One region of the Thermostichus sp. OS-CIW-29 genome, then DNA from elsewhere that is predicted to be linked to it. Evidence: riboswitches for the same ligand, from Rfam matches in the RefSeq annotation. Region 1 holds a riboswitch; each other region holds the start of a gene.
What was found. A riboswitch is a leader RNA that binds a small molecule or an ion and turns the genes downstream of it on or off. The one in region 1 is predicted to bind cobalamin.

Region 1 (4,646 bases):
TCAATGGCTGCTTCGTACTCCGCCTGCGAAACCTCCCCTCTTTTGTACTTAGCTCGCCACTGCCGCACCTCTGGAGTTTGGGGGAAGGAGCCAATGGTGGTGGTGGGCAAAGGTGGTAGCTGAACCTGCCGACTTAGGCGCTGCTCGTAGGGCAGGAATCGCTCGAAGTCCTGGAGCTTGAGGTTGGCCAAAGCCTGGCGCACTTGGGGGTTGGGGGGGCTAAACTGCGCAAAGCTCTGCCATTGCTGCTGGATTTCCGCCTGCTGGGCAGCAGTGTCTTCGCCGTTGAGGGCTCGCGCCAGGAGAGCTACTTCGGCCAGCTTCTGTTCGGCAAAGCTGAGGACATTTCTGAGGGGTTCCGGCAACTGGGCTTCCAGAGCAGCGTCGTGGGGCACAAATTGCAACGAAGCGGAAGGCTGCACCCGTAGGTTGGGAGCTACCCCCTGCAGCTCCTGCAGGCTGGCCAAGACAGTCTCAGGCTGAACCTTCCAGACATTCCGAGCGTCCACTACGCCAGCACCTAGGATCTGGTCAGCCGGAAAGCCATAGGTTCTTACCAGATCCAGGGTGTGGCCACGGGTAAAGTCAAGGCTAATGCCGGCCACCGGCAGTTGCACCACCCAGGGGTAAGTCTCCCCCAGGTCATCGAAGTAGGTGACCAAGTGGACGGGGATCCCGGCGGTTGCCAACTGGCGGTAGCTCATTTCCACAGCTTCCCGCAGGCCACTTCCCTGGCTGGTAACCAAAATGGGATCGTGAATCTGGACTTCTGGGATCCCCAGCTGTTTTAACTCCTGGAGGAGATCCCGGTACAGAGGAAGGAGCTTTTCCAAGTCCGCCCGCAGATCCCCAGATCGCTGGCTAAGGCAGAGCAAAGTCACTGGACTGAGGACAACGGGGCTGGTGCGCTCCCCTAGGATCCCTTGGGCCCGCCGAACTCTTTCCAAAAAATCCCCAAAGTTAGGACTGGGATCGGCTTCCGGCTCAATTTCGGGTACCAAGTAGTGGTAGTTGGTGTCAAACCACTTGGTCATTTCCAAAGCCGGCAGGCCCTCCCGCCCCCGCGCCATGGCAAAGTAGCGGTCTAAACCCGACAGATCTCGGAACCGAGAGGGGATCAGCCCCAGCCAGGTGGCCCAGTCCAGTACATGGTCGTAGAGAGTCTGATCCCCTACCGCAATGTGATCAATCCCAGCTTGTAGCTGAGTCTGCCAGGCTTGAGTCTCCAAATCCCAAAAGGTAGCCAGCAGAGCCTCTGACCCTAGGGCACCACTCCAAAAGCCTTCCAAAGCTTTTTTGAGCTCGCGGCGCTTGCCCATGCGGGCATACCCCAATGTCATGGTTTGTGCAGTCATGTTGTGTGCCATCCCAAATACTGAGTTTTCTAATTTTCCTGCGTTCAATTCGCCCTCAACTGGGATCCCGCCCGCCAAGGAAGAAACCGGCTGTTCCTCTCTTGCCTCTGGAACCCCAACAAAACACTGCCTTTTGCGCAAAAAAGATACTCAACGCAGCCAGCGATCGCAGTGGCTACTTGCCAGCCTACCAATTGAAGTCAGGAAGCCTGACATCTCACTCTTTCCTTCGCGTAGGCGGGCTGTAGATCTTGATAGATCTTGGTGCAACAGCACCCAAAATTTACTCTCTCCCGGCCAACTGGCTCAGAGTCTTGCTTGGGTTCTTGGACTTATTTCTACTGCTGAGGAGTACCGAAAGCTTGTGGGAGCAACGCCGGGAAAATGCTCAGGATAACGAAAGCAGAAACGAGCTAAAGCCAAGACAGTTACCATCTGTACCTCGCAGATGTTGTGAAGTTTAGAAAAACCATCGGCGGGCATTCTGACTGACACGGTTTTGGGGGACAAGATCTGGATCGGCAGCGAATGACTCTAGAGATTTGCTGCAGAACTTCTCCTAAACCGGATCACAGCTGCGGGACAGCGGCAGATTCTCACTGCTCTTTCCCCGTTTCCTCTGGCGGCTGATCCCCGTCAGAACCGATAGCTGAGCTACATCGTATCACGGAGTTCAGAGACGGGAGTAGAGTGCTTCAATCATCACCAAGCCAGCAGCCTTTGGAGCTACCAGACCTCACCTTTCACCCAGCGGTCTTGCAGGAAGTCATCGGAATCCTCTAAGCATCCTCCCCCCCTGCATTGCTCTCAAGATAAGGCAGTGATAGCTTAGCTGCCATAAGTCTTGTCCAGGAGGCAAGGGGGTTTGCTCCTTTTTGCTTTGCTGAAAAAGCGACAGATCGGGGTTTCTATGGCATCAAGCTTAAAAGTAACTGTGTGGTCTGTGGGCCTCTTCTTGCTGAGCCAGATGTGGGCTGGATGCGCTCAGAATGCTGCTGAGCGGACAGCTTTCGATCCAAAGCTAGCAGGATCCAGCGATCAAATCGTGCTGGCCATTGGAGGGGAAAGGGAAGAAGGATTTGATCCCACCCTGGGCTGGGGACGTTACGGTTCGCCTTTGTTCCAAAGCACTCTGCTGCGGCGGGACGAGAACCTTGAGATTGTAAACGACCTGGCGACTGGCTACACTGTCAGCCAAGATGGCCTAACCTGGACGGTAACCCTACGAAAGGATGCAGTCTTCTCCGATGGAAAACCTGTCACAGCAGCGGACGTGGCTTACACCTTTAACCAAGCAGCTCGGAGTGGTGGTCTGGTCGACCTAACCGCCCTAAAGGAAGCAGTAGCTATCGACACTCATACGGTGGAGCTGCGGCTGCAAAAACCCCAAAGTACTTTTGTCAACCGCCTCATCACCTTGGGTATCGTGCCTCAACATGCCCACGGGCCTGATTATGCTCGCAAACCCATTGGCTCTGGCCCCTACCGACTGGTGCAGTGGGATGAGGGGCAACAACTGATTGTGGAGGCAAATCCCTTATATTACGGCCAGACTCCTGGCATTCGGCGGCTGGTTTTCCTTTTCCTGGAGGAGGATGCAGCCTTTGCAGCAGCCCGAGCCGGACAGGTACACGTGGTTAGCGTGCCTCAGTCTTTGGCTAAGCAAACTGTTGAGGGCATGAAGCTTCACGCCATTCCCAGTGTGGATAACCGAGGGCTGATGTTCCCCTTTCCCCCTAAAACCGGTGCGACAACCCCAAAGGGATACCCCATCGGCAACGATGTGACTTCTGACTTGGCGATTCGCAAGGCGGTCAACTTCGCCATTGACCGACAGGCGCTGGTGGATGGAGTCCTAGAAGGCTACGGATCCCCTGCCTATGGCCCAGTCAGCGGTTTGCCCTGGGAAGAGCCGACCGCCAAGATTGAGGACAACAATCCAGACCTGGCCCGTCAGATTCTAGCTGAGGGAGGCTGGAGCGATAAAGATGGGGATGGGGTAGTGGAAAAAAACGGGCTGCGGGCTGAGTTCACCGTGCTCTACCCGGCCAACGACAGCATTCGCCAAGCCCTGGCCCTAGCTGTTGCAGAAATGCTGCGGCCTGTGGGCATCCGAGTCAATGTCGAGGGCAAAAGTTGGGATGACATCACTCCGCTCATGCACAGCAACGTGGTGCTGTTTGGCTGGGGCAGCCATGACCCAACTGAGGTGTACAACCTCTACCACAGCAAAGCGGCCCAGGGGGGATTTTTCAATGCCGGCTACTATGCCAACCCGTTTGTGGATCGAATGCTGGATCTGGCTATGGAGGCCCCCTCTGAAGCTGAAGCTATCCCCTTCTGGCGGGCAGCCCAGTGGGATGGAAAGCAAGGCTTTACTGCCAAAGGAGATGCAGCCTGGGCTTGGTTGGTAAACCTGGATCATACCTACTTTGTCCACGAGTGCTTGGATATAGGCCAGCCGCAGGTACAGCCTCATGGCCATGGTTGGCCAATCACAGCCAACATCACCCGTTGGAAATGGACGTGCAACTGAGGTCAGTTCTGCTGTTTCTGGCTTATAAGCTGACTCGGCTGGGGTTGCTGCTGGCGGCTGTGGCAGTCCTGACGTTTGCCCTGCTCAGCTTCTCCCCTGTTGATCCCGTACAAGCCTATGTAGGGGCCGACATGCTGCAGATCAGCCCAGCCCAACGAGACCTGATTGCCCAGCGTTGGGGGCTGGATCAGCCCATGCTGCTTCGCTTTGGGAACTGGCTTGGGCAGATGGTTCAAGGCAACTGGGGCACCTCAATGGTGTTCAATCAGCCAGTGGTGCAGGTCATTCAACAGCGGTTTGAGCTATCGCTGCCCTTACTGGCAATTGCCTGGCTGCTTTCCGGTTTCCTGGGAGTGGGGTTGGGGGTTTTGGCCGCAGCGTTTCAGGGCACTTGGGTTGACCGCGGTATTCGTCTTTACGCCTACACCCTCGCCTCTTCTCCCCCTTTCTGGGTGGCGCTGCTACTCTTGATCGCGTTTTCGGTAGAGCTGGGTCTAACACCTATCTGTTGCGCCGCGCCACCTGGCGCGTTGGCGGAGGAGGTGACTTTTTGGCAGCGCTTACACCACTTGCTCTTGCCTGCTTTCACCCTAACTTTCATCGGCGTTGCCAACATCACCTTGCACACTCGTCAGAAGCTCATTGACGTGTTGCACAGCAACTATGTGCTGTTTGCTCGTGCCCAGGGGGAAAGCCTGGCTGGGATCCTGTGGTACCACGGCTTGCGGAATATCTTGCTGCCTGCGCTGACGCTG
Region 2 (4,646 bases), on a different contig from region 1:
AGAGCCTGCCTGTACTCAAGTCGGCGGGGGATGAGGTGATTGGGGCAACGCTGAATCGGACGGGCAGCTTTGTGATGGAAGCGCGGCGGGTGGGCAAAGACACAGTTCTGGCCCAGATCGTGCGCCTGGTGCAGGAAGCCCAGGGATCCAAAGCTCCGATTCAACAGTTGGCGGATCGGGTCACCTCCTGGTTTGTGCCGGCGGTGATTGGGGTGGCAGTTCTAACTTTTGTGCTCTGGTGGGTGCTGGCCGATAACCCGACACTGGCCTTGGTGAACACGATTGGGGTGCTGATCATCGCCTGCCCTTGTGCGCTGGGGTTGGCAACCCCCACTTCGATCCTGGTGGCCACGGGACGAGGGGCAGAATTGGGGATCCTGGTGAAAAGTGCCGACAGCCTGGAATTGGCCCACCACTTGCGCACGGTGGTCTTGGACAAAACTGGCACCCTGACTGAAGGTCGTCCCACTGTCACCGATATTTGGGCCCACGGCTCCTCTCCCCTGACGGTGTTGCGCCTGGCAGCGGCAGTGGAGCGGCACTCGGAACACCCTTTGGCCCAGGCGGTGGTGCAGAAAGCCGAAGCCGAAAAAATTGTGATCCCTCCTGCCTGGCACTTTCAGGCAAGGGTAGGCAGTGGGGCAGAAGCTTGGGTGGAAGATCAGTGGATTCGCATCGGTCGGCTGAGCTGGCTACAGGAGATGGGGATCCCCTGGGATCCCTCTTGGTCAGAGCGGGTTCAGAATTGGGAAAGCCAGGGCAAAACGGTGATCGGCGTAGCCCAATCCCAGAGCCTGGTGGGGCTGTTGGCCATTGCCGATCCGCTCAAACCCACCTCTCCTGAGGCAGTGCAACAGCTGCAACAGATGGGTCTAGAGGTGATCCTGCTAACCGGGGATAACCCCACCACGGCCCAAGCGGTTGCTCGGCAAGCAGGCATTCAGCGGGTAATTGCCCAAGTCCGTCCGGATCAGAAGGCAGCTTACATACGCAGCCTAAGACAACCGCGACGGCGGGTGGCGATGGTGGGAGATGGCATTAACGATGCTCCGGCTCTGGCAGAAGCCGATGTGGGGATCGCCATTGGTACAGGTACGGATGTGGCGATGGCCGCCAGCGATATTACCCTCATGTCGGGGGATCTGCGGGGAGTCGCCACAGCCATTCAACTCAGCCGGGCCACCCTCAACAACATCCGCCAGAACCTCTTCTTCGCCTTTATCTACAATACGCTGGGGATCCCGATTGCCGCTGGGGCGCTCTATCCCTTTACAGGCTGGTTGCTCAACCCTATGCTGGCGGGGGCAGCCATGGCCCTGAGTTCCGTTTCGGTGGTCGCCAATGCCCTGCGCCTGCGACACTTTCAGCCCCCCAGACCAGCGGGCCGGCGTTAGGCCCTCTCCCAGGGGCAAGGGGGATTAGCGCGGCAACAGTTTTGCTGCCCTTTGAGCATGAGTCTGCCGTACCGCTCATGCCTCAGGGCTATCTTCTGGCAGACAAGGACATCCCCCCCAGGGGGCTTGGTGAACGACAAGCGGCAAGCTAACCTAAAAGGCTCAGGCAGACTGGGGAAAGCGCGGTGCAAGTCCGCCACTGTGACGCAACTGTGATGGGATCCCTCCCTCAGCCAGAACACCCACCTGCCGTTGTCCTGTACCCCTTGCGATTCACAAGGAACGGAGTTTTTTGTGTTGAATACCCTCAGTGTTTCCCCTCCGCTTGCGGTTGGGCAGTCTCCTGTTGTCCCCCTGCCCCTGTTGCTCATCGGCCACGGATCCCGCGACCCTGAAGGGCGGCAAGCCTTTCTGGAGTTGGCCCAAGTCTACCAATCCCTCACTCCCCATCGACCGGTGATCCCTTGTTTTCTGGAGCTGACGGAGCCGAGTATCGCCCAAGGGATCCAGCAGTGTATTGCCCAAGGGTGGCAAGAGATTGTGGTCCTGCCGCTGCTGTTGTTTGGGGCCCGCCACAACAAGTTCGATGTGACGATGGAATTGGATCGCCTGCAGGCCCTCTATCCCCAGTTGCGCATTCATTACGGTGGGCCGCTGGGGATCCGCATCGAGATCCTGCAACTGCTGCGAGACCGATTGGCTGCTCTGATAGCTGCCCAACCGCGGCGGATCCCAGAGGCAGAAACCGTGCTCCTATTTGTGGGTCGCGGCTCCAGCGATCCTGAGGCCAATGCCGAAGCCTGTAAACTGGCTCGGCTGCTTTGGGAAGGATCCGGGTTTGCCGCTGTGGAGACCTGCTTTATCGGCATTACCCATCCCCGCCTGCCTGTGGGGTTGGAGCGGGCCTCGTCCTGGCAGCCGCGTCGGGTGATCGTGCTGCCCTACTTTCTGTTTACGGGGGTGTTGGTGAAAAAAATCGAGGCGGCAGTGGAGAAACAGCGACAACGACAGCCGGAAATCGACTGGCTGATGCTGCCGGAATTGGGCCTTGTGGATACGGTGCTGCACAGCCTGCAGCAACTGGAGCAGGAAGCCCTGCAGGGCCAAACCCCGATGAACTGCCACCTGTGCAAGTTTCGCCTGGCCGTGAGCGCAGAGGTTGGAGCTGGATCCAGCCATCACCACCCTCACGAGCATCATCACCACCATCACGGGCACGGATCCCATCACCACCCTCATTCTCACCATCACCCTCAGCACGGCCACACCCACGCAGCGGCTGGGGATCCCTGGGCCCAATTAGAGGGCTACCACCAACGGGCATGGCAGGTGCCCTAAGAGGGAAACAGAGGCTGCTGGCGGGATAAACTGAGTGCAGACAGGCCATTTTTGAACCTGGTTTTCCCGCTCTAGCGGTTGTGATGACGAAAAAACGATGATGCTCTCCCGCTCCTCTTGGGTTTCAGGTGCCGCTGCCGCGGGGAGCGGGATCTTTGTTTTCGCCCTGGTGGTGGGGCTGCTGGATCAGATCCTGCCCACCCTGCCCAAGGTTTCCCTCTCCCTGGCCGGGATCCCTGGGATCCTGGCTGCCGCTGGGGCCTCCTATGGGGCCTGGCGGGTGGTTCAGATGGGTCTGCAATCGGCTTCCTGGAGCGACTTTCGAGAATCGCTGGTGGCGACCCTATCTCCCTTTGATCCTGCCGACCACGGCGGCGAGCCACGACAACCTAAGGGGGATCCTCGCCCTTGGCAGGTGGCTCAGGAGATCCGGCAAACCCAGCTCCGCCATCAAAAGATCCTTGACCGCATCAAGCAGCGGGTGAAAGCCGAAATCCAGACCTGTGAACGCGCCCAAGCCCAACTGCGCAGCGAGCAGCAACGGTCTCGAGTCCTGCAGGCCCAAGCCCAACAGTTACAACAGCATCTGCAAAACCTACAAACATCTTCCCCTTCTCCAAGCTCCGAGTCGACCAAACCCACGCCAGAGCAAGCGCTGCGCCAAAAGCTCCGCCAACTTCAATCCCAGGTCACCACCCTGAAAATAGAATTGGAACGCCAAAGGACCCAACTGCAACACGCAGAAGCAGAGCGGGCTCAACTCCAGCAGCAGCAGCAAAAACTCAAGCGCATCCTGCAGCGCAAAAAATTGGAAAATCGAGAGTTGCGCTCCCAACAGGCAGAATGGGCCCGGCAACTGGAGCAAACTCAACAGGAGCTGCAAACTTTGCGAGAGTCCTACCGCGCCTTGCAAGTTCTCCAGGAAATAGGCTTCACCCTAACCCAAAACCCATCTCACGAAAGGGCGGAAACGGAGTCCTCTGGATCCTCCGACTAGCCGACCCGCTTTAGAACAAATACACTCCCCTCGCTGCCCCGACCCAGCCGCAAGTCTTCATCCAAATAGGTGATATCCAGCCAACCCGTTGGCTCGCGGCGGCGAATATCGATTTGAATAGCCGGGATCCGCTCCGGAGCCCGCTCGAGCAAATAGAGAAAACTCTCGATCTCGTAGCTCATCAAAGCTTGGGATCCGAACACCAATCGCTCGAAAATCACCCTCACCCGGCGCTCAGATTCGGGGTAAAAGCGTGCCGATACCGCCAAGATTCCCCGTGGCATCCAAGCCTCCAGCCAGCCGGATCCCTGGATCTCCGCCACGTTGAAGACCCGTCCAGCCTTGGCCCGAATACACTGGTAGATCTCGCCGGTGGTCAAAAAAGGCAACTGTGCCAGCCGCAGCAGAGCTGTGCTGGTGGTAAAGAGGGTGAGCCAGTTCCCCTCCAACCCTTCAGCAGCAGATGTTGGTTTGGGGGTGGGGTTGAGCGCTTCTAGGACGGCAATTTGAGACAAAATCTGGGCTTTTTGGTCAGGGGAAACTTTCCGGCCCCGGTCGGTCGCCTCCAGTAGGTGCAGCAGAGCCGATTTTTGCTGAGCCAGGGCCTCAGACATGGGCACACTCCGAAGGCACTGACCCTATTTTAGAGAACGCGGGATCCCTCTGCCCTTAACCGTCTTCTCCCACCAGTTTCAGGTTCAGATCTGCCACCTGCTCATACCCCAGCCCGGCCCGCACCACCAGCGGCTCGGATCCGGTCAAATCGATTACCGTAGAGACCTTGGCCCGACGGGGGGCATCGTCATCCAGCACCAGATCCACCTGTTTTTCCAACTGCCGCATCTCTTCAGCCGCAAAGATCCCACCCTCATCCCAGGGGTCGCTCTCCCACTCCCAGGCTTGCCCAGAACTTAAGT
Region 3 (4,646 bases), on a different contig from region 1:
CCAAAGTGGGGCTGGGATTAAGCGGCGAGAGCTGGGAATGGGGATAGGTTGAGCACTCGATTGCAGGCCAATCATGACTTTAATCTCCTGGAAAAAGGTGGTCTTTCAGAGGACAGCTATTAAGCAAATGCTCAAAAACAATTTGCCGAGCTACTTGGGGAGTAACCCGCTTGTACCAGGTGCGATCCCCAGAGTAAAAAACCACGGGCCCCTGTTGGCAAACTTCCAAGCAGCCTGAGGTGATAACCTGTACGTCCAGGTTGGCTTCTCGAAGAGCCGATTCCAGAGCTTCCACAACCGGTTGGTAGTTGCGGGAAGGATAACAACGGCTGGAACGACAAACGGCAAGGTAGGGACGTTTAAGAGGGTTATCCTCATAGGGGATCCGCTCTTTCCCCTGCACATAGATGGCGCGGATGCGCTCGTAAAGAGAAAGCTTTTGGTAATCTGCTTTGCCTTCCGGCAGGTAGTCTTCCTCTGGCCCCAAAAAGGGGCTGGGCAGAAAAATCTGCAGCAAAGGCTCTTCTGCTCCATTCCAGAATTGGATCCCCCACATGCGGGGCTGACCTTGGGGATTGAGGCGCCGGTAGAGAGCAGCACGGCTAACCAATCTTTTGCGGCGCAGCTCGGGTGGGGTCTTGCGATGGGGGCCGCCTTGGTGCTCCTCCAGGCACAAATGCAGGTGCCAAGTTTCGGTGGCAACGGTTAGATAGCCATCGTAGAGCACGCACAAAGCTGGAGGTTTCTTGAAAGCCAGCTCCAGCACCCCGCCTTCCGCCACATGGCCCACCTGGATCTCGGCCCAGTGCTCTTGAAACAGCTCGTAGAGCAACGGCCCCAAGCAGTCAATATGGGCAGGGATCCCTTCATAAAGGGTTGTCCAACCCGTCAGAGAAACTTCCTGCCAAGCTTGATGGAGGGGGGTTATCCAGGGGGTAAAAGTGGCCATGAGAAAGCTCCTCAGTGCAGTGGTGGAATACGAGCAATCACCCCTTTTTTGAGAGGGCGCTCGGCCCAGGGTAGGATCCCATCTGGCTTGGTGAGGTAGAGCTCTGCTGTCTGCAGAATGAGATCCACATCTTTTGGATCGAGATCTCCAAAAACATAGGTCATCTTTTGAGGTGCTGCCAACGCAACGACACAAGCATGGCTGCAGCCGCTCATACAGGCAACCGGCTTCAGGGTCAGTTGAGGATTGAGGGTTTGAGATTGCAGGGCAGACAGCAGCATTTCTCCCTTGCTAATCCCTTCTTTTTGGCCGTTAACCCACCGAGATCCGCAAGTGACACAAACCCAAAGACAATGGCTGCTGGGTTGCTGGGCAGCGCTGCCAGCTTGGATGGGCAACTGGGAAGTTGATCGAGACATGGTGCTCCTTGATATAGTCATAGGTTTCTGTCCAAGCAAAGGGTGTGAGAAGAGGCAAAGACGATCTCAATGTCTTGGCCAAGGATTCAGCAGTGAGTTAGACAGCTAAAAGTCAGCCTCAAGTCGCTCTAAAATTGGCCCCTTAAATTAAGCCGAACGGTGCGACCCACTCCGGGGTAGCCGGGGAAAACCTCATATTGCTCATCCAGCAGGTTATCAACCCCCACTTCTAGAGCGAGATTTTCTGCTACTGGGATCCCTCCCCGCAGAGCCAGGTTGGTGTAGCCGGGCAGAGATTGGGTATTGGCGTTGTTGGTAAAGAAAGTGCCAATGTGATGCAGGAAAACTGAGGCATACCGATCCTCTGCATCGCGGTAGCTCAGGCCCAGGTTGAAGCTGTCTGCTCCCACGAAGGCTAGCTGTTTGCCAACCGCTTTGGGATCCAGCGCCGAGCGGATGATGGGATCGTTCAGGGTGTAGTTGGCAAAAAGAGTCCAGTTTTCCCCCAATCGCAAATCCAGGGCTGCTTCCAAGCCCGTGTATTCCACGAGCTCAATGTTTTCGTAGGTTCCCCTGCGCGGGCCAGTGCTGACAAAGGTAATGCCATCGCGGATGCGGTTATGGGCAAAGGTCAAGCGCAGTAGGCCAAAATCTCCCAAAGCCTGATCCAGGCCAATGTCAAAACTCTCTCCCCGCTCCGGTCGCAAATTGGGGTTGCCGTCGACTTCAAAAAAGCCGCGCAGCCGAAAGAACAGGTTTGAGATCAAGGGGGTGCGAAAGCTGCCGGCATAATTGGCCCTCAGGGTGGTGCCTTCTGCCAAAACCCAGCGGATCCCTGCGGCAGGAGAGGTGGCCGAACCGTTGACCAGATTGCTCGAATCTTGGCGAACACCTAAGTTGAGATAAAAGTTGGGCTGTGGCCTGTAATCCAGGCGGGCGAAGAATGCCCCCTGATTCACAGTATTGTCATAGTTGACGTTGGTGGATCCCCTGGCAAAGGAGAAGGTGGTGTTGCGAGCTGAAATGGATCGGTAATCCGCTCCTAGAGTAAGCTCCAGGTTTTCAGCAGCCTTCCAGGTGTATTGCAGTTGGGATCCCCACCCCGTTCGCAGGATCTCATCCCGGGATCCCTGGCTTTGTGGGGCGCTGAAGCGATAGTTGAGGTCGTCAAAAAATACCCTGGCTTGCAGGGATCCCCTCTCTTGATCCCACAGCCAACTGAGATCTAACAGCAGGTCGTTGGTGTTTTGCACTGCATCGGGGGAGGGAAACTCGGTGCTGCCAGGCACCTGAAACGCTTTGTTGAGATAAAGGGCATTTCCGGTTAGGACTTGGCCTTCTGCCAATTGCCAGGTGAGCTTGGCTTGTAGGTTGTGGTACTCCACCGCCGAGTTTTCCCGCCTGCCGGCTTTGCCCAAACGCCTAATTTCAAAAGGAAAGTCGTTGTTGCTCTGCAGACGGCGATAGCTGACCACCCAGCCCAGATCCTGCGCTTGGCCGCGGTTTTGGATCCCTTGCTCGTTGAGGCCGTAGCTGCCGATAGCCGCTTCCAGCACGGTCTCGGATCCCGGCTTTGGCTCCAGGGTTACGATGTTCATGACCCCGCCAACCGCGTCGGATCCGTACAAAGTGGAGCCCCCACCTGGAGAGATCTCAATACGCTCGACCACATCTGTAGTGATCTGGGACAAATCAAACCCGCCAAAAAAGCCCAGGTCGTTAATGGGGCGGCCATCCAAGAGCACCAACACCTGGGCCGTTCGTCCTCCCCGCATAAACTGGGAGCTAAGGGCTCCCAACTGGGTTCCCGCCGTGCCGTCGCTGAGGATCCCGGGCAGGTAGCGCAGGGCCTCCTGAACCGTTCTTGCCCCTTGCTCTCGAATTTGCTGGCGGGTAATGACGTAAACCGGGCGGGAAGAATCCCGCAGCAAACCAGGACGGCGAAAAGGTGTGGTGACGGGTTGATTTAAAATCTCGGCGCTAACACCGGTTTCCAAAACCTCTTGAGCTGAAGGTGAAGAGGCCGCCGGCTGCGCCCACGCTGGGATCCCCAAAGCAAGACCCCCCAGCGCCAGGCTGAGACCTAGAATGGGATTCATTTTCTTTCTTGAAGCTCCTGATTCCGTGCGACGCGGAAGAAATGCGAGCCAAAACCGCAGGCGGGCATCCTGACTGAGGGCATAGGTCTAGCCTAAGCCCATCACAGTTGCGGCACAGCGCCGGATTTGCACCGGACTTTCCCCTTTACATGCCCTGGCTGATCCCCAGGACAACCTGTCGGTACAGCTTTCTCTGCGATTGCTCCGAAAAAGCCGTGCTAGGCATCATACATCCCCTGCTCTGGAGTTCCTATCCTGCCAGGGGGGATGTCATCCCCAGGGGTGAACAGGATCCCAACGGCAATCCCAGGGCTTTGGATGGGCCACATCCCACCAACTTAGAAAACCTGGGCCAGACTTCTTCTTTGCTTTGTAAGCGGTTAAAGAGTAGCCCACTACTATTCCAGATCCTGAGGCCCAGGGATCCCTTAGCCTTTTAGAGAACAGAGATACGCTGAGACTTCACAAGACCCACAGCTTTTGGGAAAGCAAGATGGGGACGCTGGCCTAGCCGTCATGGGCGGGATCCGTATGAATTAGTACCCAACCGGGTAGAAAAGAGGGGCTTTTTCGATTTCAGGCGGGGCTGTCGTCTGGTGGGCTGGATCCGGTTCAACATGGCTGGGAGAGGCAATTGGCACCTCGATCATCCGATCCGGTACCAGCGGCACCATTTCGGAGCGGTCGGCGATTTCCCGCAGAGAATTGGCAATGGATTCTTGAGTCAGCAGAAACTGTCGTTCGTTGCGCTGCATCTGCTGCCACACCTGGTAACGCTGGCTCCACCGGCTTTGGGTATGCACAGTCCAACTGTAAAGGCTTAACACTGAAACCCCAGAGAGGATAGCCATCCCTGTGGAGATCTGCTTCCACCAAGCTAGGTGTTCTGCCCAAGCCGAATGTTGGCTGCGAGGATGGGCTGATTTCAACTTCAAATCCAAAGGCTGGGTGCGGCTGGCTTGAACTGTACCGGAGAGGGGTCGGCTCAGAGCAGAAGGCTGTCTGTGGCGACGAGGGCTTTTGGGACGATCAAGACCTGCGTTCAAAGGCTGGCTAACCATAGGGCTTAACCTCACACACACCAAGGGATCCGACGGTGCAGGACTGCCGGTTCCGCTTCACCCTAGTTCCCCGCATCCCCCAATAGCAACCCCCTTCTCCCGATTCCCGGCCTCAGCA

Region 2: linked by a shared signal. The riboswitch ahead of ACVWZJ_RS07810 (sirohydrochlorin chelatase) and the one ahead of metE (5-methyltetrahydropteroyltriglutamate--homocysteine S-methyltransferase) in region 1 are both predicted to bind cobalamin.
Region 3: linked by a shared signal. The riboswitch ahead of ACVWZJ_RS06200 (TonB-dependent receptor plug domain-containing protein) and the one ahead of metE (5-methyltetrahydropteroyltriglutamate--homocysteine S-methyltransferase) in region 1 are both predicted to bind cobalamin.

What each region holds. Positions count from the first base shown of each region.
Region 1 covers NZ_JBSSAB010000003.1:108,111-112,756, reverse strand. Annotated here, with positions in the region: gene metE (5-methyltetrahydropteroyltriglutamate--homocysteine S-methyltransferase) at 1-1,355, opposite strand, end outside; cobalamin riboswitch at 1,813-2,017, opposite strand; gene ACVWZJ_RS02180 (ABC transporter substrate-binding protein) at 2,266-3,891, shown strand; gene ACVWZJ_RS02175 (ABC transporter permease) at 3,876-4,646, shown strand, end outside.
Region 2 covers NZ_JBSSAB010000017.1:49,510-54,155, forward strand. Annotated here, with positions in the region: gene ACVWZJ_RS07805 (heavy metal translocating P-type ATPase) at 1-1,394, shown strand, start outside; cobalamin riboswitch at 1,523-1,658, shown strand; gene ACVWZJ_RS07810 (sirohydrochlorin chelatase) at 1,689-2,732, shown strand; gene ACVWZJ_RS07815 (hypothetical protein) at 2,830-3,729, shown strand; gene ACVWZJ_RS07820 (PAP/fibrillin family protein) at 3,726-4,343, opposite strand; gene ACVWZJ_RS07825 (L-threonylcarbamoyladenylate synthase) at 4,399-4,646, opposite strand, start outside.
Region 3 covers NZ_JBSSAB010000012.1:29,758-34,403, reverse strand. Annotated here, with positions in the region: gene ACVWZJ_RS06215 (hypothetical protein) at 1-75, opposite strand, end outside; gene ACVWZJ_RS06210 ((2Fe-2S) ferredoxin domain-containing protein) at 80-949, opposite strand; gene ACVWZJ_RS06205 (DUF1636 domain-containing protein) at 961-1,368, opposite strand; gene ACVWZJ_RS06200 (TonB-dependent receptor plug domain-containing protein) at 1,497-3,467, opposite strand; cobalamin riboswitch at 3,510-3,661, opposite strand; gene ACVWZJ_RS06195 (hypothetical protein) at 4,004-4,318, opposite strand.